Regions from separate parts of the Lysinibacillus sp. EB106-09-02-XG168 genome, predicted to be linked through region 3. Evidence: riboswitches for the same ligand, from Rfam matches in the RefSeq annotation. Region 3 holds a riboswitch; each other region holds the start of a gene.

What was found. A riboswitch is a leader RNA that binds a small molecule or an ion and turns the genes downstream of it on or off. The one in region 3 is predicted to bind lysine.
Region 1: another riboswitch for lysine. It lies ahead of AC3WSO_RS12045 (transporter substrate-binding domain-containing protein); the one in region 3 lies ahead of AC3WSO_RS02300 (amino acid permease).
Region 2: another riboswitch for lysine. It lies ahead of AC3WSO_RS18340 (aspartate kinase); the one in region 3 lies ahead of AC3WSO_RS02300 (amino acid permease).

What each region holds. Positions count from the first base shown of each region.
Region 1 covers NZ_JBYTDN010000003.1:2,274,032-2,281,520, forward strand. Annotated here, with positions in the region: gene AC3WSO_RS12035 (2-oxoglutarate dehydrogenase E1 component) at 1-2,180, shown strand, start outside; gene odhB (2-oxoglutarate dehydrogenase complex dihydrolipoyllysine-residue succinyltransferase) at 2,275-3,510, shown strand; lysine riboswitch at 4,053-4,238, shown strand; gene AC3WSO_RS12045 (transporter substrate-binding domain-containing protein) at 4,356-5,222, shown strand; gene AC3WSO_RS12050 (amino acid ABC transporter permease) at 5,402-6,127, shown strand; gene AC3WSO_RS12055 (amino acid ABC transporter ATP-binding protein) at 6,140-6,871, shown strand.
Region 2 covers NZ_JBYTDN010000003.1:3,587,698-3,595,186, reverse strand. Annotated here, with positions in the region: gene uvrC (excinuclease ABC subunit UvrC) at 1-1,787, shown strand, start outside; lysine riboswitch at 2,339-2,517, shown strand; gene AC3WSO_RS18340 (aspartate kinase) at 2,738-3,964, shown strand; gene AC3WSO_RS18335 (methyl-accepting chemotaxis protein) at 4,091-5,350, shown strand; gene AC3WSO_RS18330 (YslB family protein) at 5,402-5,836, opposite strand; gene AC3WSO_RS18325 (succinate dehydrogenase cytochrome b558 subunit) at 6,109-6,717, shown strand; gene sdhA (succinate dehydrogenase flavoprotein subunit) at 6,785-7,489, shown strand, end outside.
Region 3 covers NZ_JBYTDN010000003.1:226,847-234,335, forward strand. Annotated here, with positions in the region: rRNA gene rrf (5S ribosomal RNA) at 1-11, shown strand, start outside; tRNA gene AC3WSO_RS02200 (tRNA-Val) at 22-97, shown strand; tRNA gene AC3WSO_RS02205 (tRNA-Met) at 122-196, shown strand; tRNA gene AC3WSO_RS02210 (tRNA-Asp) at 201-276, shown strand; tRNA gene AC3WSO_RS02215 (tRNA-Thr) at 286-358, shown strand; tRNA gene AC3WSO_RS02220 (tRNA-Tyr) at 368-451, shown strand; tRNA gene AC3WSO_RS02225 (tRNA-Trp) at 457-530, shown strand; tRNA gene AC3WSO_RS02230 (tRNA-His) at 578-653, shown strand; tRNA gene AC3WSO_RS02235 (tRNA-Gln) at 664-738, shown strand; tRNA gene AC3WSO_RS02240 (tRNA-Lys) at 754-826, shown strand; tRNA gene AC3WSO_RS02245 (tRNA-Arg) at 842-918, shown strand; tRNA gene AC3WSO_RS02250 (tRNA-Pro) at 937-1,013, shown strand; tRNA gene AC3WSO_RS02255 (tRNA-Ala) at 1,027-1,102, shown strand; tRNA gene AC3WSO_RS02260 (tRNA-Ser) at 1,115-1,207, shown strand; tRNA gene AC3WSO_RS02265 (tRNA-Phe) at 1,217-1,292, shown strand; tRNA gene AC3WSO_RS02270 (tRNA-Gly) at 1,296-1,369, shown strand; tRNA gene AC3WSO_RS02275 (tRNA-Ile) at 1,377-1,453, shown strand; tRNA gene AC3WSO_RS02280 (tRNA-Asn) at 1,458-1,534, shown strand; tRNA gene AC3WSO_RS02285 (tRNA-Glu) at 1,536-1,607, shown strand; gene AC3WSO_RS02290 (nitric oxide synthase oxygenase) at 2,015-3,061, shown strand; gene AC3WSO_RS02295 (CynX/NimT family MFS transporter) at 3,138-4,346, opposite strand; lysine riboswitch at 4,520-4,696, shown strand; gene AC3WSO_RS02300 (amino acid permease) at 4,780-6,243, shown strand; gene AC3WSO_RS02305 (serine hydrolase domain-containing protein) at 6,514-7,440, shown strand.

The DNA.
Region 1 (7,489 bases), 2.0 Mb from region 3:
CTGGTGAAGGTTTAGATACTCAAATCGTTCTATTCGATGAAATTTTGAAAACAGCTGAAACAAATAGCGTTGAAAATGTACGTATTGGTATGGCCCACCGTGGTCGTTTAAATGTGTTAACACACATTTTAAATAAACCATACGACATGATGTTCTCTGATTTCGCACATGTTTCTAATGAATTATTTATGCCAAAAGATGGTCGCCTTGAAATTACTAAAGGCTGGACTGGTGATGTAAAATACCACATGGGTGCTTCTTACAACCGCGAATCTGGTATGAATGTTAAACTTGCTTACAACCCATCTCACTTAGAAGTAGGAAATCCGGTTGTTTTAGGTACTGCACGTGCTGCACAAGATGACACTTCTAAACCAGGGCAAGCTATTCATAACCGCACAAAAGGATTAGGAATTCTTGTGCATGGTGATGCTGCGTTCCCAGGTCAAGGGATCGTAACAGAAGTATTAAACTTTGCAAAAACTGAAGGGTTCACTACTGGTGGTACAATCCACATCATTGCTAACAACATGATTGGATTTACAACTGAATTACATGATTCTCGTTCATCTGTGTACTCTTCAGACCCTGCAAAAGGTTACGAAGTACCAGTCGTGCATGTAAATGCAGATAGCCCTGAATCTGTAGCTTTAGTTGGTCGTTTCGCAGCTAGCTACCGTCAAAAATTCGGTAAAGATATTATCGTTGACCTTATGGGTTACCGCCGTCATGGTCACAATGAAACGGATGATCCAACTGTAACAAACCCTGAAACGTATAAATTAGTTTCTAAACATGAACCAATTCGTGCTTTATATGGTGCTCAATTAGTAGCTGAGGGTGTAGTTTCTGCTGAAGAAGTAGCTGCATTAGATAAAGCTATTTATGCAGAAATGCAAGCAGCTTATGATCATGTAAAAGAAATGGCAGATAAAGATGAACATAAACATTTAGAAATGCCAGAAGAATTAAAAGTAGAATTCCCACAAATTGATACAGCAGTTGGTGTGGAACGTCTAGGAAAAATTAATGAAGAGCTTTTAGTGTTTGAAGAAAACTTTGAACCACAGAAAAAACTTGGCAAAATTTTAGAAAAACGCCGTGATGCATTTGCTTCTGCAAAAATCGACTGGGGTCATGCAGAAACTTTAGCATATGCAACAATTATTCAAGATGGGACACCAGTACGTTTTACAGGTCAAGATGCACAACGTGGTACGTTCTCTCAACGTCACTTAGTGTTACATGACAAAAACAATGGTAATTTATTTACGCCACTTCACCATATTTCAGGTGCAAATGCATCATTTACAGTACACAACTCTCCACTTACAGAAGCTGGGGTAGTGGGCTTTGAATATGGTTACAATTTAGAAAACGGCCATGTATTATCAGTATGGGAAGCTCAATTTGGTGACTTTGCTAACATGGCACAAGTTATGTTCGATAACTTTATTTCAGGTGCACGTGCTAAATGGGGTCAAAAATCTGGTTTAGTAATCCTTTTACCACATGGTTATGAAGGTCAAGGTCCAGAACACTCTTCAAGCCGTATGGAACGTTACTTACAAATGTCAGCTGAAAATAACTGGTTCGTAGCAAACTGTTCAAACGCAGGTAACTACTACCACTTATTACGTCGTCAAGCAGCATTATTAGGTACAGAAGGCGTTCGTCCACTTGTGGTTGTTTCACCTAAGTACTTACTTCGTCACCCATTAGCTGCAGCAAATGCTGATCAATTAGCAAATGGTTCATTCCAAGAAGTAATTGAACAACCAGGCCTAGGTTCAAAACCTGAAGCTGTAGAGCGCATTGTTTTAGGTTCAGGTAAAGTCATGATCGATATCGCAGACCGTATTAAAGACGGTGAAGGCTTCGATCACCTACACATTGCTCGTGTAGAACAACTTTACCCATTCCCAAAAGAGCAAGTTGCTGGTATTATTGCTAAGTATCCTAATGTAAAAGAAATCGTTTGGGTACAAGAAGAGCCTAAAAACCAAGGTTCTTGGAATTATGCATTAGAAACATTACACGACCTTTCAGAAGGTAAAAAGCTACGTTATGTAGGCCGTCCTGCAATGAGCTCAACTTCTGAAGGTGATGCAGATTCTCATAAAGCAGCTCAAGCCGCACTTGTAGAAGAAGCAGTTGCTGAGCCTGTAAAGGTTAAATAATCACATATTAAATATTTTTGAGAGCCGGGCTACTTGCTTAGGCAGTAGCCCATTGATGTGCACCAATGCACGTTAATTAAAGGAGGAAATGAAAGTGGCTGAAATTAAAGTCCCTGAATTAGCAGAATCGATTACAGAAGGTAGTATCGCACAGTGGGTAAAAAAAGTGGGCGATCGCGTTGAAAAGGGTGAATTCATCGTTGAACTTGAAACAGATAAAGTAAACGCTGAAATCATTTCTGAAGAAGCAGGAGTTTTAACTCAAATTTTAGCTGAAGAAGGAGATACTGTACTTGTAGGTCAAGTAATCGCAGTTGTAGAAGCTGGCGAAGGTGCAGCACCTGCTCCAGCAGCTCCAGTTGAAGCAGCTCCAGCTCCAGCAGCACCACAAGCAGCACCTGCTCCAGTTGCAGCAGCTCCAGTTGTAGTAGAAACTTCTGGTGAGCGTGTAATCGCGTCTCCAGCAGCACGTAAACTTGCTCGTGAAAAAGGTATTGACCTTGCTGCTGTATCTCCAGTAGATCCGCAAGGCCGTGTACGTGTACAAGACGTTGCAGCTCATGGTACAGCTCCAGTAGCAGCGCCACAAGCAGCTCCAGCAGCACCTAAAGCAGTAGCAGCTGTTGATGATTCACGTGTGACAATTGAAAAAATGAGCCGTCGTCGCCAAACAATTGCAAAACGCTTACTTGAAGTAAAACAATCTACAGCAATGTTAACAACATTCAACGAAGTAGATATGACAAACGTTATGGCTTTACGTTCTCGTAAAAAAGACCAATTCTTCGAGTCAACTGGCTCTAAACTTGGTTTCATGTCATTCTTCACAAAAGCTGTAGTTGCAGCACTTAAAAAATACCCATATGTGAATGCACAAATCGTTGGTGATGAAATTCACTTAAACAACTTCTTCGATATCGGTGTAGCCGTATCAACAGAAGAAGGCTTAGTAGTACCAGTTGTACGTGACGCTGACCGCAAAAACTTTGCAGAAATTGAAGATTCAATTGCAGACTTAGCGAAAAAAGCACGCGACAAAAAATTAGGTTTAGCTGATCTTCAAGGTGGCTCATTCACAATTACAAATGGTGGGGTATTCGGTTCATTAATGTCTACACCTATCATGAATGGTACACAAGCTGGTATCCTTGGTATGCATACTATCAAAAAACGTCCAGTTGAAGTGAATGGTGAAGTAGAAATTCGCCCAATGATGTACTTAGCACTTTCTTATGACCACCGTATTATCGATGGTAAAGATTCTGTAGGCTTCCTTAAAACTGTTAAAGAACTACTTGAAAACCCAGAAGATTTATTATTAAATTCTTAATTCCTGAGTTTCTAAAACCTTGCGAACATTGTTTCGCAAGGTTTTTTTCTTTTGTGGATTATTTGAGGAAGTGAAGGTTAAAGTAATCAGAGTGACGGAAAGAAGGGCTGAAACGACGGATAAAAAGGGTGAAGTGACGGAAAGGAAGTCAAGCGACGGATAAAGCAGCTGAAACGACGGATAAAAGAGCCGAAGTGGTGGAAAGGAAGTCAAGCAACGGATAGAAGGTCCGAAATGATGGAAAGAAGAGCCCAAACGACGTATAAAAAAGCCAAACCGACGGATCGCTTACCCCAACTTTTGCGAAAGCTTCCCTATAATAATGTATATAGTACAAAACTATTATTTGTACAGAACTACAATTTCTCTAAAATATTAAAAAAGAAGTTATGTATTAATTATTTGCGGATTTTCTTTAAAAAGGATAAAAAACCCTAATATTGTAATTAGTCAGAAAAGTAATGAAATTATCTTGACGAATAAGTTAGTTTTATAGTAGTATCTTAATAATCAATTAAATATTCAAACCTCACGTTTTTTCATTGTGAGGTAGAGGCGCGGTATTTATTAGTTCATTGTTGAGTACAAGCAAGCGAAGACGCAATGAAGAAGGAACTATCGCCGAAGTGTAAAAGGAGCTCGTACTTTTATGCTGGGCCTGCAGTGAATAAGTGCAGGACTGTCCTAGTAGATTTTTTCCAGGTTTACTAGGTTGTGCTATCTCGGAATGATGGAATTATAGTGAGGATTTGGGCAACTGTTGAAAAAGTAAGACCTAAGTTCAGAGCTTAGGCTTTTTTAGTACAGTTGTCTTATTTTTTTTACAGAAAAAGGGGGAGTTTTACATGAAAAGAAATTGGTTAGTAGTAATGTTGACCGTAGTGACTGCAATTTTGTTAGCTGCATGTGGTACTAGTGACAAGAAGGAGCCGTCGTCATCTAGTAATGAGGGGGGCAATACGAATAACGAGGAAGCTGGTGGCGAATTCCGTATCGGGATGGAAGCTAGTTATGCTCCGTTTAACTGGACGCAGCAAGGTGATGCAAATGGCGCAGTAAAAATTGCTGATAATGCAGAATATGCAGGCGGTTATGATGTACAAATGGCGAAAAAAATAGCTGAAGGCTTAGGAAAAGAATTGGTTATCGTAAAATTGGAATGGGATGGATTAGTACCAGCTCTACAATCAAATAAAATCGATGCTATCATTGCAGGTATGTCACCTACTGAAGAACGTAAACAAACGATCGACTTCACAGAAAACTACTATACGTCTGATTTTGTAATGGTAATTAAAAAAGGTAGTAAATATGAAAAAGTAACATCTATCCAAGATTTCTCTGGTGCTAAAATCACCTCACAGTTAAATACATCTAACTACACTGTTATTGATCAAATCAAAGATGTAAAAAAACAGACAGCTATGGATAGCTTCCCAGCAATGCGAGTAGCATTAGAAGCTGGAAAAATTGATGGTTATGTAGCAGAACGTCCAGAAGGTATTTCCGCTGCTGCTGCAAACGATAAATTAGCATATGTAAAATTTGAAGAGGGCTTCGATACAGACATTTCAAATACATCGATCGCAGTTGGTTTACGTAAAGGTGATGCAAACCTTGAGAAGATAAATGAAATCTTAAAAGGTATTTCTGAAGATGATCGTCAAAAAATTATGGAAGAAGCCATTCACCAACAACCAGCAGCACAATAATATGATTGCGCGGGCTAGCTACTAGTCCGTGCAATATCAATATAATAGAAACTTTCTAAATAATAATAATGTCTAAGCTACTTGTTTCATATGATAAAAGAAACAGGGTCCCACTGAAAATGGTAGATAGCTAAGACGATTGAACGAAAAAGCAACACGACGTTGTTAGGGGGAACATCATGAGTCTTGAATGGATTATTTCTATTGTTGAGAACAACTGGCAAATGTTTTTACGAGGTGCGTATTATACATTACTTATTTCGATTATTAGTACAATTATTGGTGCACTTATCGGATTTTTCATTGGAATTATGCATACCATCAAAGTTCGTAAAAAGGGAGTAAAATTTTATAGCTTGAAATTCATTAATTTTATACTAACTTGCTATGTCGAATTCTTCCGTGGTACACCAATGATTGTACAAGCAATGGTTGTATTTTTCGGCTTAGATATAGCATTTGGTATTAATATGCACTTTATTACGGCAGGTATTTTAGTTGTTTCATTAAATACAGGCGCTTATATGGCAGAAATCGTACGAGGTGGAATTGTTTCCATTGATCAAGGGCAGTACGAGGCTGCATCGGCTATTGGTATGAATCATGTTCAAATCATGCTACATGTTGTATTACCACAAGTTGCCCGAAATATTTTGCCTGCTACAGGTAACCAATTAATTATGAATATTAAAGATACAGCAGTTTTAAACGTTATTGGAGTTACGGAATTATTTTTCCAAACAAAGTCGATTGCAGGTAATAACTTCCGCTACTTCGAATCTTTCTTCGTAGCATGTGTCCTTTATTTCATCATGACATTCACAGCATCAAGAATTTTACTGTATATAGAAAAACGGCTGGATGGACCAGATGCCTACCAAAAAGAACAGAAAGAAGCAGTATAGGGGGGCTAATAAATGACAGTTATTAAAATAGAGCATTTAAGTAAATCATTTGGGCGTAACGAAGTGTTAAAGGATGTAAATTTCCAAGTAGAAAAGGGCGAGGTTGTCTGCTTAATCGGCTCTTCAGGTTCTGGCAAATCAACATTACTACGCTGCATTAATTTACTGGAAACACCAAGTGGCGGTCAAATTATATACAAAGGTGAAAATATTTTAGATGAAAAGCATAATATCCAAGAATACCGTACACATTTAGGTATGGTATTCCAGCAATTTAACTTATTCAATAATCATAATGTCTTAAAAAATTGCACAGTTGGTCAAATGAAAGTATTAAAGCGTTCGAAGGCAGAAGCCGATGAAGTTGCCCAAAAATATTTGCAAATTGTTGGTATGGATCAATATGTCAATGCGAAGCCACGACAGCTATCTGGTGGTCAAAAACAGCGTGTAGCGATTGCACGAGCATTGTCAATGAGTCCAGAAGTAATGCTGTTTGATGAACCGACGTCAGCCCTTGACCCAGAAATGGTGGGTGAAGTCTTAAAGGTAATGCGGCAGCTAGCGGATTCCGGCAATACGATGTTAATCGTTACACATGAAATGGAATTTGCCAAAGAAGTAGCGGATCGCGTTGTCTTTATGGATAAAGGTGTTATTGTAGAGGAAGGGCCTCCAACACAGGTTTTAGTAAACCCTCAGCATGAACGGACAAAGGCGTTTTTAAAACGGACATTAAGATAAAAAAGTTTACGCGTTTGGTAATGAATAACTAAAAAAAGTGAGTCCAAACGAATTTTATTAATAGTCAATATATAATTTGTAACAATGTATTTTATTTGTGATTTAGATATAATCAGGGCTACTTCAATCTAGGAACTTTCTTCCACTGATAGCGTCAATTTATGCAGTTATGGAGGTAGTATTTTGAAAAAATTATGTATTCTATTTACCGTAATTAGTGTTCTATTACTTGGATGTTAGCAAGAAAAAAGCTATAACGTATGGGATTCATCAACACAAAGTCAAGAAATTATTGATTCAGCGATAGAAAGGCTTACTTTTTGAGCTGCAGTCCGTCTAATTCTTATAATAATTGAATGACAAAAAATGTACACTACTAAAATTGAATTTAGTAATGTACATTTTTAATTTGTTTACCGAGTTATTTTCTAGAATTCCATTCTGCGTATAAAATAAAGCAAATTGCAAATGCAACGGCCAGGATAAAAAACCATTGCGGTACACCACCAAAGCTCATGTTAACACCTCGAAGTAAATTTTTTTATTAGTAATCTCCATTCATTCAGACCCCCATCTTTGCATGTATTGGGATGAGAGCTACAGTGAAATATCTACTGA
Region 2 (7,489 bases), 3.4 Mb from region 3:
TAATTAAACGAAAGCTTAAAATTTTACCAGATCAGCCTGGCTGCTATTTGATGAAAGATCGACAAGGTACTATTATTTATGTCGGGAAAGCAAAAGTACTGAAAAATCGAGTACGCTCGTATTTTACTGGTACGCATGAAGGGAAAACGCAGAGACTTGTAAGCGAAATAGAAGATTTTGAGTACATTGTGACATCCTCCAATATCGAGGCATTAATTTTAGAGCTTAATCTTATAAAACTACATGACCCGAAATACAATGTTATGTTGACGGATGATAAAACGTATCCGTATTTAAAAATTACAAATGAAAAACATCCACGACTTATTACAACACGAAAAGTGAAAAAGGATAAGGCAAAATATTTTGGTCCATATCCAAATGCGTATGCAGCAAGTGAGACGAAAAAGCTGCTAGATCGTTTATATCCTCTTCGAAAATGTGTACAACTTCCTTCAAAGGTTTGTTTGTATTATCACATGGGGCAATGTCTAGCTCCTTGTGTGAAAGAGATTGATGTTGACACTTACAACGATATGATTGAAGATATGACAAAATTTTTAAATGGTGGGGTTGAAGAAGTTAAAAAAGAGCTAGAGGTAAAGATGCTAGCTGCCGCAGAAAATTTAGAGTTTGAGCGTGCAAAGGAATTTCGCGATCAAATTGCACATATTGATACAGTCATGCAAAAACAAAAAATCGTATCAAGTGATACAACTAACCGCGATGTATTTGGTTATGCAGTTGAGAAGGGCTGGATGTGTGTGCAAGTTTTCTTTGTCCGTCAAGGAAAGCTGATTGAGCGAGATGTCTCGATATTTCCGATTTATCAAGATGCAGAAGAGGAATTTTTAACGTTCGTTGGGCGCTTTTATGACAAGTTAGAGCATATTAAGCCTAAAGAAATTTTTATCCCTCAATCTATTGATTCGGATATTTTAACGGAATTATTAGAAGTGAAGGTACTTACACCAAAACGAGGGCAAAAAAAAGAGCTTGTTGATTTAGCGATTAAAAATGCTGAAATTGCTGTAGCAGCGAAGTTCCAGCTTATTGAACGTCAGGAAGAACGCACAATAGGAGCATGTGAGGCGCTCGGTGATGCTATGGGCATTTCTGTGCCTTTACGGATCGAAGCTTTCGATAATAGTCATATGCATGGAACAGATGCTGTATCTGCAATGGTTGTATTTATCGATGGAAAACCTGCAAAGAAGGAGTATCGAAAATACAAAACACGTACAGCTGCCAAGCACGATGATTACGGGGCAATGCAGGAAGTGATCCGTCGTCGCTATATACGGGTATTAAAGGAAGGTCTACCTTTACCAGATTTAGTACTAATTGATGGTGGGAAGGGGCAAATGGAAGTCGCGCGGGAAGTATTAGAGGATGAGCTCGGCCTTGTCATTCCAATTGCCGGATTAGCAAAAGATGACAAGCATAATACATCTCAGCTCCTATTTGGTGATCCACCTGAAGTAATTGCATTAAAGCGCACAAGTGATGGCTTCTATTTACTGCAACGAATTCAAGACGAAGTACACCGCTTTGCTATTACTTTCTTACGACAGCAGCACGAGAAGCATGCTATACAATCTGTCCTCGACCAAATAGAGGGAGTTGGTCCAAAGCGAAAACAGCAATTACTTAAGCATTTTGGCTCTGTCAAAAAAATTCGTGAGGCAAGTATGCAAGCCTTACAGGAAGCGGGGATGCCAGCTAGTCTAGCTAGCAATATTCATACTTATTTTCATTCAGCAGAAAATACTACCTCTGAAGGGTAAATGAGATGAATGTAAATGGAATTCCTTTTCGGTGGGTGTCCAAACATCTGTACCTGTCGCTACACTTTCGGTACAAAAGACATTTGCTGAATGAAAATAGAGCCTCCGACGGATGTCATGGAATCAGAAAGGAGTTCTGAGGGGATGTTAGCCTAAAACCATCGTATCCATACGATAACGGCTAACTGACTTGCATCGGTAAAAATACCATTTCTTGTGGTATTACCGAAATGACCGACTTCGTGTCGGCCCTCGTGTTGTTGCTATTGCTTCGCTTTCGCACAAAAAAACATCTGAAGACCTAAGCACAAAGTCGATTTCGGACGTATTATTTATCTGCGCGAAAGCAAAGCGACAGCGGCAATTACGCCAAGGCGAAATTGATTTTAAACAAGAGAAATTGTCAAAGGATTAGACGTATGCTAAGGTTTGTATATAACATAGCTATTCAATATAGCGATTTCATACACAGCATCTTAGTTAATAAGTAGTTTCTACTTATTAAATTGGAAATTCCTTCACTAAGATTCAATTAAATACAATCACTATTTAGTGATGATAGAGGTGCAAGGTTCAAGAGTAGTACATACGAGGACGAACAAGTCCAGTGAAAGTGTATGAAAGGGGAACTTGCCGAAGTGGAGCATCGTTGTTTCCGATGCTGTGCTGGTTTTACATTTAAGAGATGTAAGACTGTCGATTCTAAACGTTTCGGAGAGCTATCACACATGCGCAAGTTACTTTTATTGTACATGTTATAGGCAGCTTTCACGTTATGTGAGAGCTGCCTTTTTAGATTTCTCGAAACAACATTTTTTCAAGGCTGTTACTCTTACCTAAGAGTTGAAGGGTGTTATTTGCTTTTGCGATGTTTTTTTGTGAAAAGCTGCAAAATTATATAGCTACTTTATTATCAGCGAAATGATTAAATACGAAGGAGAATGAAAAGGATGGAGAGAATTGTGATGAAATTTGGTAGTGCTGCATTAGCATCAACTGAACACATACAAGATGTTGCAAAAAAGGTGATTGCAGAAAAGGAAAGTGGTTTTGATATTGTCGTTGTCACTACAGCAATGAGAGGGACGTCTAAAGAATTAGCAAAAATGGCTTGTAATCTATTAGACAAGGCGTCTAAACGTGAACTAGACACACTATTGTCAACAAGCTCACAACTATCAAGTGCATTAGTGGCAATTGCTTTGCAGGAAGAAGGTTACGATGCAGTGTCATTAACAGGCTGGCAGGCAGGTATTCAAACCGATGCGGTGTATGGCAATGCACGAATTAATGAGATAGAAGCTAGTCGAATAGAAGAACAGTTTACTCAGGGGAAAATCGTCGTCGTTGCAGGGGAACAGGGGATCAATAACTCACGGAATATTACGACGCTTGGTAAAGGTGGTGCGGAGACGAAGGCTTTAGCTATTGCTGCAGCATTAGAGGCGAAGTGCGTAGATATTTATACGAATGTGGATGGTGTCTATACAGCTGATCCAAGTCAGATTGCTAGGGCACAAAAGTTAAAAGAAATTTCCTATGATGAAATGCTAGAGCTATCAAACTTAGGATCACAAATTTTACACCCACGCGCTGTAGAAATAGCAAAGAAGTATCAAATCCCAGTTACCATTCGGTCAAACGAAAAAGATACAGAAGGTACTTTATTGAAGGAGGAAGTTAAAATGGAGAAAAATTTAATTGTACGTGGTGTTGCCTATGAGTCAGACGTTATTCGCCTAACGGTAGGGTATGATGCTTATTCTAATGCTTCGTTAGCAGATATGTTCACAATACTTGCAGAAAATCGCATAAACGTTGATATAATCGTACAAGCAATAATTGATGGCTTAAAGCCGACTGTATCATTTACTATTTTAAAAGAGGAGTTCGCGGATGCATTACGTGTCCTAGAAGATAGTAAAGTATCACTAGGGTTTAGTTTTGCTGATTTTGAAATCGGTTTAGCGAAAGTCTCTATTATTGGCTCAGGAATGGCATCTAATCCGGGGGTGGCAGCCCGTATGTTTGATCGTTTACGTCGTGAAGATATCCTTGTAAAAATGGTAAGTACTTCTGAAATAAAAGTATCCGTCGTTGTTCCTCAGGACGAAATGGTTCGCGCAGCAAATGCTTTACATGACGAATTTAATTTAGAACAAGCGCTTTACATATAAAATGAAAGGGATGTGTCATTAAATGGCACATCTCTTTTTGTTTACATTAATTTCATACTTTATCCAATTTCATTGTTATATAATAAAATGTGACATGTTTTTCCAAAAGGGAAGGTGGGAGTTAATATGGAGTTATTCGGTTTATTTCAAAAGCCAGTGGATGAAAGCGTTGAGCAACACAACGATTTAGAAATACAAATATTAAAAAAGCGAATTCTGGAATTAGAACTTGAGCAGGACAGTATTGATGTGAAAAATGCGATTTTAGACTTTGTACTGGCGCATATGGAGTTAATTAATTTTCAAACGGCTCTAAAGGTTCAAAATGTCTCAACAAGTGTAGGGGATATTTCAGCAATGAGTGAAGAAATGTCGTCAAATACAGAAGAGATACTTGCAGTTGAGCAAAATGTTAATGCAAACATTCAAGAAATCAAGCAGCATTCATTACTCCTTGTAGAGGAAATGGAATCGTCCATTATAAAAGGTGAACTGGTTCAGGAGTTGTTGTCTAAAGGAGCTCATTCAACAGAGCAGTTGTATAATGAAATTACTAAAATGGATGATATCGGTAAAGGTGTAACTGGGATTGCTGATCAAACACAACTACTATCCTTAAATGCCTCTATTGAAGCTGCACGTGCTGGTGAGCATGGAAAAGGATTTAATGTTGTTGCGATGGAGGTAGGGAAGTTAGCTAACAGCTCGAAAGGTTCATTGCAAGAAATGACGAAGATTCGATCAGTCATTGATAAGAAACTACATAATACAATAACAAATATTAAAGAAGTTGAACATTATTTAACGGACTTTTTAAGTATCATGAAGAACAATATTACTAATTTGACTGTAACGAGTAAAAATATTAAAGAAGCAGCACATGGCATTGATCAAATAACAATCGCATCAGAAGAAAATGTAATAGCTGTAGGACGTTTAGCGGAAACAACGAAGGAATTATCTCATACTAGTGACTTCTCGGATATAATACAAAATCAAGTATCTGAAATGTTAAAAGCTATCGCCCCTACAATCCGTAAGCCTAAAGAGCAAACGGTAGTTAGCCAATTGGCTGCAAGGTTAATGGATCATGCAAGCTTTTTACGAAATGCTATACAAAAGGCTGGCCATAAAGAAATTATAAAAACGCATCATGAATGTAAGTTTGGGGAATGGTATTATGGCCATTTTGAGGAATATCGGAATTTACCAGAATATCTTCATATAGAACAACCTCATGAATTAGTACATATGGCTGCACAAAAATTAGTGAATGAACTGTCAATCAAAAACTTAGAGGAAATGATTCAATTCTCACTAAATATTTTAGAAGCGTTTATTTCGTTAATAGATGTACTTTTAAAAGAAAGACATGCCCAACTATAAATATTAAAAAGGATTGTCATCCATAAATTTGGAATGACAATCCTTTTCGTTTTATTCTGAAGGAACGGTATTCATGATTCGTTCCTTAACGTCCCATTTAACTGTAAATGTAACGTTCTGTTGCTTTTCACATTTTTCATCATAGCATTCAGTTAAATAACCTTTTGCTTGCTGGATTTGTTCAGCTATAAATCCTGCTTCGAGTCTAAAGCTACGAAGACCGATTTGTAACAGTTCAGGATCATTTGTCAACTGGAAAGTACGTCCATCCTTCGATTCCTTGACAAGTTCTAAATTACCCCAGCAGGCATCTGCGAAAAATGCGATAAGTTCATCTTGACTATTACATGGGAACTTCCGTGCTAGGTCTTTTCCTGCCCAGTAAAGAACATCACCTTCATGTTTACCGAGAATGGAAGATAAAATATAATCGCGAATTATCTCATAGCCAAAAGCTGAGATTGTAGGTGATGAAGTGTTTAACATTTAAATCCTTCTTTCTTAGAATTTTCTTATAATTTGACACTGATAAAGTAAAGATAGATTTTTCGAGAAAAAACGACGCATCATGTACTAGATTGTTTCTTTAATAAGGAATACGAAAAACTCTTAGTTGCCTTGACGCTCGTAGCTCTTGAGAGTACAATAAACATGTCATAATATTGTACCATGATGAAATACACAGTCAATGAAGTATCAGTTACAAAATGATGACTTCTTTTGTTGTGATATTTTAAGTACTAAGGGGGGTAACAGTCTTGTCGAAAGATCGAGAGTTTTTATGGCGTCGCTTACATTCTCTACTTGGTATCATTCCAGTAGGTCTGTTTTTAACGATGCACCTGTTAATTAACTTTACAGCAACAGGCGGAGCAGAAAGTTACAACGCAGCTACCGCAAATATGGAAAAGATTCCATTCCTTATCCTAGTTGAATGGATTGTCATCTATATTCCATTAATGTTCCACGCATTTTATGGTGTTTTCATTGCATTCACTGCTACACCGAATACAGGACGTTTCAGCACATACCGTAACTGGATGTACTCATTACAACGTTTCACTGGTGTATTCTTAGTGATTTTCATTGCATGGCATATTTTCCAAACTCGTATTCAAAAAGCATTTGGTACTGAAGTTGATTACGACATGATGGCAAATATCGTTTCTAATCCATTTATGCTTGGATTCTACATTGTTGGTATTATATCAGCAACTTTCCACTTATCTAACGGTTTATGGGCATTCCTAGTAAGCTGGGGTATTACACAATCTCCTCAGTCTCAAAAGATTGCTACTTATGTAACAAACATTATTTTCGTAATTCTAAGTGTAGTTGGTGTGGCTGCTATTTTAGCTTTCGCTTAATGTAATAGAAGCTACTATAGAGCACATGGCAATCATTGCAATTTTTTAAGAGGAGTGAGAAATAATCATGGCGAAAAGCAAAATAATTGTTGTTGGCGGCGGTCTAGCTGGTCTGATGGCAACGATTAAAGCAGCTGAAGTTGGTACTGAAGTTGATTTATTCTCATTAGTTCCTGTAAAACGCTCACACTCCGTATGTGCGCAGGGCGGAATTAATGGTGCGGTAAATACAAAAGGTGAAGGGGATTCTCCTTGGATCCACTTTGATGATACAGTATATGGTGGGGACTTCTTAGCGAACCAACCACCAGTTAAGGGTATGTGTGATGCAGCCCCTGGTATTATTCATTTAATGGACCGTATGGGTGTTATGTTCAACCGTACACCAGAAGGTCTTCTTGATTTCCGTCGTTTTGGTGGTACATTACACCACCGTACAGCATTCTCTGGTGCAACGACTGGTCAACAATTACTATACGCACTAGACGAGCAAGTTCGTTCTCACGAAGTAGCTGGTTTAGTTAACAAATATGAGCACTGGGAATTCCTTGGTGCAATCGTCGATCCTGACGGCGTTTGTCGTGGTATCGTAGCGCAAGATATGCGTACAGAAGAAATTAAATCATTCCGTGCAGACGCTGTTATTATGGCGACTGGTGGCCCTGGTATTATCTTCGGTAAAACAACAAACTCTGTAATTAATACAGGTTCTGCTGCTTCTATCGTTTATCAACAAGGTGCTACTTACGCGAATGGTGAGTTCATTCAAATT
Region 3 (7,489 bases):
CGTCGCTAGGCATTATACCCAGGAGGATTAGCTCAGCTGGGAGAGCACCTGCCTTACAAGCAGGGGGTCGGCGGTTCGAGCCCGTCATCCTCCACCATTTTTTTATCAAGCACTCTATTATCGCGGGGTGGAGCAGTGGTAGCTCGTCGGGCTCATAACCCGAAGGTCGTTGGTTCAAATCCGGCCCCCGCAACCAAAATGGTCCCGTGGTGTAGCGGTTAACATGCCTGCCTGTCACGCAGGAGATCGCCGGTTCGATCCCGGTCGGGACCGCCATTTTTTTTTGCCGGTGTAGCTCAGTTGGTAGAGCAACTGACTTGTAATCAGTAGGTCGTGGGTTCGACTCCTATCGCCGGCATCATCCCTTGGAGGGGTAGCGAAGAGGCTAAACGCGGCGGACTGTAAATCCGCTCCTTAGGGTTCGGCGGTTCGAATCCGTCCCCCTCCACCATTTTTAGGGGCATAGTTCAACGGTAGAATAGAGGTCTCCAAAACCTTTGGTGTGGGTTCGATTCCTACTGCCCCTGCCAGGTTTCTAGGTACTCGTTATCAAACACTACTGTGATTATATATAGTGGCGATTGTGGCGAAGTGGTTAACGCACCGGATTGTGGTTCCGGCATTCGTGGGTTCGATTCCCATCAGTCGCCCCATTTTAATAATTGGGGTATAGCCAAGCGGTAAGGCAACGGATTTTGATTCCGTCATGCCTAGGTTCGAATCCTAGTACCCCAGCCATTCATTTTTTAATAGGAGCCATTAGCTCAGTTGGTAGAGCATCTGACTTTTAATCAGAGGGTCGAAGGTTCGAGTCCTTCATGGCTCATCAGTTTTTATAAATGCGCCCGTAGCTCAATTGGATAGAGCGTCTGACTACGGATCAGAAGGTTATGGGTTCGACTCCTGTCGGGCGCGCCAAATAAAGCCTAATAGTATCGGAATGTAGCTCAGCTTGGTAGAGCACTTGGTTTGGGACCAAGGGGTCGTAGGTTCGAATCCTGTCATTCCGACCATCTTTCCTAACAAGGGGCCTTAGCTCAGCTGGGAGAGCGCCTGCCTTGCACGCAGGAGGTCAGCGGTTCGATCCCGCTAGGCTCCACCATTTATATATTACGGAGGTATACCCAAGTCTGGCTGAAGGGATCGGTCTTGAAAACCGACAGGCGGGTAACACCGCGCGGGGGTTCGAATCCCTCTACCTCCTCCATATTTTTTCGGGTCAGTAGCTCAGTTGGTAGAGCATTAGATTGAAGCTCTAAGTGTCGGCGGTTCGATTCCGTCCTGACCCACCATTTGCGGGTGTAGTTTAATGGTAAAACCTCAGCCTTCCAAGCTGATGTCGTGAGTTCGATTCTCATCACCCGCTCCAAAATAATGGGCCTATAGCTCAGCTGGTTAGAGCGCACGCCTGATAAGCGTGAGGTCGATGGTTCGAGTCCATTTAGGCCCACCATTATTCCGAAGTAGCTCAGTTGGTAGTAGCACCTGACTGTTAATCAGGTTGTCGCAGGTTCGAGTCCTGCCTTCGGAGCCACGGCCCCTTGGTCAAGTGGTTAAGACACCGCCCTTTCACGGCGGTAACACGGGTTCGAATCCCGTAGGGGTCATCAAGCATGTTGCACATTTGTGTAACATGCTTTTTTTATGCCAATTAAAAGCTAAAAAGGATCACCCTTTGTGTTAAGGAAGTTTTATTTCTAATGGTCGTGTAATAACGTCTATTCCTAAGTATTGCGAAGGGCTTAATCATGATAAATAAAATCGAACTTGCAACTGAAGATATCTCTTGTATAACCAATTTTTACATACAAAAAGGCTTTGTCCTCTATAATCCCCCGAAATTCTCATAATAGCACTTGAAGCGAAGGTGTCTATCTTTTCCCTAATCCCTCAAAATGATAAGAAATATTGAACAAAGTATTTCATATATAAAATATGTATGTTTTTTTGCAGATTTTTTCGTGGTGATAATAGTTCCATTCCTCTAATATGAGGGTAGATGGAGGAGTTCGATATGAATTTACATGAAGTACAACGATTTTTAGAACTTTATCAAGTAGAGCAAAACGAGTCAAAAACATGGCTAGAAAATAGATTACAGTATATTAAAACAACTGGAGAATATACACCGACAACGGAAGAACTAATCTTTGGTGCACAAGTCGCGTGGCGTAATAGTAATAAATGTATTGGTCGATTGTTTTGGCAATCGCTGCATGTTAAAGATGCCCGTGATCTTTCACATGAAGAGGATATCTTCAACGCTTTGCTTAAACATATTCAATACGCAACAAACGATGGGAAAATTCGTCCGACAATAACGATTTTTGCACCAGGGCGAGTTCGTATATGGAATCATCAGCTAATCCGCTATGCTGGCTATGAAACGGAATCTGGAATCGTTGGTGATCCGCATTCCGTTGCGTTTACAAAAGTATGTGAATCACTTGGCTGGCAAGGTGAGAGAACAGCATTTGATGTGCTTCCGCTTGTCGTACAGGTGGATGACAGAGAGCCACAAGTGTTTTTGATCCCTGACGAATATGTACTAGAGGTACCGATTCGCCACCCAGAATCTTCTCAAGTAGAAAAGCTAGGATTAAAATGGTATGCAGTGCCGATTATTTCGAGCATGCGCTTCCAAATGGCAGGTATCGACTTTGAGGCAGCTCCATTCAATGGTTGGTATATGGGTACAGAAATCGGGGCACGTAATTTAGCAGATCATGAGCGCTATAATATGCTACCTGCTATAGCAGAAATTTTTAACCTTGATACAACTAAACAGGCTTCTCTATGGCGTGACCGAGCATTAGTTGAGCTGAATATGGCCGTTCTACATTCTTTTAAAAAAGATGGTGTGAGCATTGTAGATCATCATACAGCTGCACAGCAATTTAAATTGTTTGAGGACTCAGAAACAGCAGCAAATCGAGAGGTTACAGGCAATTGGACATGGTTGATTCCACCTCTTTCGCCAGCTACAACTCATATTTATCACAAGCCTTATGTTAATGTTTACAATACACCTAACTATTTTTATCAGAAACCACCTTATTGAAAGAGAAAGGCAGCTCACGTTAACTTATTTCAGCGAGTGTCCACACCTGCTGAGATAAGATTATGAGCTACCTTTTTTAATTTATATATTCATTTTTAGAAGCTCTAAATGAACATAAGAAGAGTATGAGTGCTACGACAACAAATAACCAACCAGTAATATCCCAGCCACCAAATATATCATGTAAATAACCGAATAAGATTGGACCGATTGCGGCTAATAAATACCCTAATGATTGTGCAAAACCTGATAAATCAGCTGCCTCAAAAGCTGTACGGGTACGTAATGTAAAGAACATCATTGCTAATGAGAATGAAGCTCCTCCGGCTAAGCCTAGTAGCACCATCCAAAGTATAGCGAGGTTGGTCCATTCCATTACTAGTCCGATAAAGCCAATTAAGTAAAATGCCGTAAACATGAATACGAGAGGTCGCTGAGATATCATTTTACTAGCGATAATAGGCACAGCTAAGGCCATTGGGACTTGTGAAAATTGCATGATGGAAAACATCCATCCTGCACGATCTGCAGCTAATCCTTGTGCTATATATATTTCAGGAATCCAAGCAGCAGTTGTATAGAATAATAACGACTGAAATCCCATAGCTCCCGCTACTGCCCAAGTAACAGGTGATTTCCATAAAGGTGTACGCTCTTTCGTAGATTTAACATTAGGCTCAGGCTTATTAAATTTCAACTGTGGAATCCAAATTAAAATGGTTAACGCTACAAGAACAAGTGCGACTGCAAGTGCACCTTGCCAGCCAATGGATGAATGGGCAACAGGATAGCTAATGCCAGCGCCGAGCCCAGCTGTCAAATTCATCGACATAGTGAAAAATGCCATAAGCAAACCTACGTGATAAGGAAACTTCAATTTAAGTAATCCTGGAATAAGTACGTTACCAAATGAAATGGCTATACCAATTAGCGCAGTGCCAAATACGAGCAAACTAGTTGTGCCGAGGGAGCGTAGTACAATCCCTAATGCCAAAAGAATAGTCGATAAAAATAATGTTAGTTCTAGCCCGATTTTACGTGCGACAATTGGTACAAAAGGTGAGATAATTGCAAATGCTAGCAATGGGATTGTTGTTAGAAAGCCCGCTAATGCATAGGATATGCCGAGGTCTTCTCGGATAAAGGAAATAATAGGTCCAACAACTGTTAGCGGCATCCGTAATGTCGAGGCAATACAAATTACGCCGATCACTAGTAATAAGGTTGTACCTTTCCAGTTAATTTTCCTGCTAGGATAAGTATCGGTATGTTCATGAGTAGTCAAATAAATCCCCCCCTGTTAGAACAATTATGATTGAACCACTATACCACTTTATCACAACAATAAAAATAGTTGAAAATTCGCAAAATATAGAATGTTATTCGAGTTATTGAAATGCCATAAGTCATATGTTAGAATAATATTCATCATAAATTTAATAATATGCCTCATGTTTATATTGAGGTAGAGGTCGCGGTATTTAAGAGTATGCTAATGGAAATGACAAGCATTTAAGATATTAGTTGAAAGGAAATACTGCCGAAGTGTGAGGGGACTTGAAAACCTCATGCTGGGGCTGTCTCCGAAAGGAACAGAACTGTCACGTTTGGATAACGTGTTGAGCTATCATTTTGAAAGAACAGAGGATTTACTTAGCCATCACTGCCGTTCATGTGATGGCATTTTTTTCGCCTCTTAAAAGGAAGGAAGTTAAATTGTGAGTGAAATTAAAGTCAATCAGCTCGGCCATAAAGCGCCAAAGTTGAAAAAAGAATTAAAAAGCCGTCACATTACAATGATTTCATTAGGCGGTACAATCGGTACAGGATTGTTTTTAGCTAGTGGTGGTGCCATTGCACAGGCAGGCCCTGGCGGTGCGCTTCTTGCTTATGCATTAATCGGTATCATGGTTTATTTTTTAATGACAAGCTTAGGCGAAATGGCAGCCTATATGCCATCATCGGGCTCATTTAGTACGTATGCTACAAAATTTGTGGATCCAGCTCTAGGCTTTGCACTTGGTTGGAACTATTGGTACAACTGGGCAATTACAATTGCGGCAGAAATTTCTGCTGTATCATTGATTATGAAATATTGGTTCCCAGATAGCTCATCAGCACTTTGGACTGTTTTATTTATTGTTGTTGTTTTAACGTTCAATCTATTATCGGTAAAAAGCTATGGTGAAAGTGAATATTGGTTTGCCATGATAAAGGTTGTAACTGTAATCATTTTTATTATCATCAGTTTCTTAATGATATTTGGTATTTTAGGAGGAAACGCTCCGGTAGGCTTTACGAATTTCTTTGTTAGTGATGGACCATTCCACGGTGGTTTCCTTGCTACATTTGGTATTTTCTTAGCTGCGGGATTCTCGTTCCAAGGAACAGAATTACTTGGAATAACAGCAGGTGAAACAGATGATCCTGGTAAAAATATTCCGAAAGCTGTTAAGTCCGTTTTCTGGCGAATTCTTTTATTTTATATTTTAGCGATCGGTGCAATTGGTCTGTTGATTCCGTTTACAGACGCACGTTTGCTATCTGAAGATATCGCTGTTTCACCGTTTACACTGGTGTTCGATAATTTAGGAATTGCCTTTGCCGCATCATTGATGAATGCTATCATTCTAACGGCAATGCTGTCAGCAGGGAATTCAGGGCTGTACGCATCTTCTCGTATGCTTTGGCAATTAGCAGTAGATGGACATGCACCGAAATTTTTCACTAAACTAAGCCGTCGAGGTATTCCAATTTACGCATTACTGGCGACTTTAGCTGTAGGCTCTCTAGCATTTTTAGCTTCATTCTTTGGTGATGGTGTGGTCTACATGTGGCTTCTAAATGCCTCTGGGATGTCAGGCTTCATTGCTTGGCTAGGAATTGCATTTAGCCATTACCGTTTCCGTCGAGCGTTCGACGTACAGGGCTTAGATCCGAAATTGTTGCCGTATAAAGCAAAACTATTCCCATTCGGTCCGCTATTTGCTTTTACGGTTTGTATGATTGTTGTTATTGGACAAAACTACAATGCCTTTTTGGGTGGTTCAGTAGATTGGTACGGAGTTCTTGTCTCGTATATCGGTATTCCACTGTTCCTACTGTTATGGCTTGGCTATAAAATTAAGCATAAAACGAAAATGCTTCCGCTTGAGCAATGTGATTTAAAGCTGGAAGACTAATATTAAAGCTGCTCTATAATCCATTGAATGATGGTTTATGGAGCAGCTTTTTTACTATTTCGCAAAATATCTATGAAACGAAAACGAAAAAATGGTAAATTAAGGTTTATAGCCGAAAGTTGTGGATGACGTTTTTAAAAATATACGCTCTGTATATTAGGTGATTTCCGTTCCGGCTGGGTGCCCCCAGGAAAGCGCCCGGCCGGAACGGAAATCAACCACACGTAAAAGCTTAATAGGTGAAGACAAATAATCAGAGGAGGGAGAAAGATGATAGACTATCCATTTTTACAAAACAGATTAAAAAAAGAAAAGATTAATACCTTTTTGATTAATAGTCACGGTAAAACGACATTTCGATACTATAAAAACAAGAAACAACAACAGAAGCTTCATAAAATTAATTCTTGTACAAAGAGTATTCTTTCAATTCTATTTGGTATTGCAATTGATCATAAATATTTGGAATCTGTTCATACACCTGTTCATTCTTTTTTTCCTGAACTATTCGAACGGCAAGACGACAAACGTAAAATGGATATGACAATATATCACCTTTTAACAATGACGGAAGGGTTAGATTTCCCAGAATTCGGAGAATGGAATTATTTTGCTCCTATGGTATTTCATTCTGATATAGTAAAATTTATAATAAATCGTCCGATGGTACATCCAGTGGGTACGAATATGAATTATAACTCGGGTTGCTCCCATATACTATCTGCTATATTGCAGCAAGTTACGAATATGAAAACAAAAGAATTTGCCAATCGTTATTTATTTCAACCATTAGGTATTCAAGAATATCAGTGGTACGAGGATAAGAAGAAAATTAGTAAAGGGGCAGATGGTCTTTTATTAAAGGTAGAAGATATGATGAAAGTGGGGCTCTTAGTTTTAAAGAAAGGCGTATATAACGAGAAAAGGATAGTTTCAGAGGATTGGATTAATCATTCGATAAAGCCGAATTTAATGACTTATGAAAAAATCGGTTATTACGGGATGCATTGGTGGGTAAATAAACAGAATGAAACTAAAGCTTTTTCGGAAGATAATCAATATTTCTTTGCATTAGGCTTTGGGGGGCAATATATTTTTATTTGGCCAAAGGAAGAACTAGTTATTACTATCACAGGTGATTTGTATGAAACTAGTTTATTACCGCTTCAATTAATAAAGGACCACATCTTGAGATAATCGTTATGGTGATGAGTCAATAAAATGAAATTTTTACATTTTAGAATAG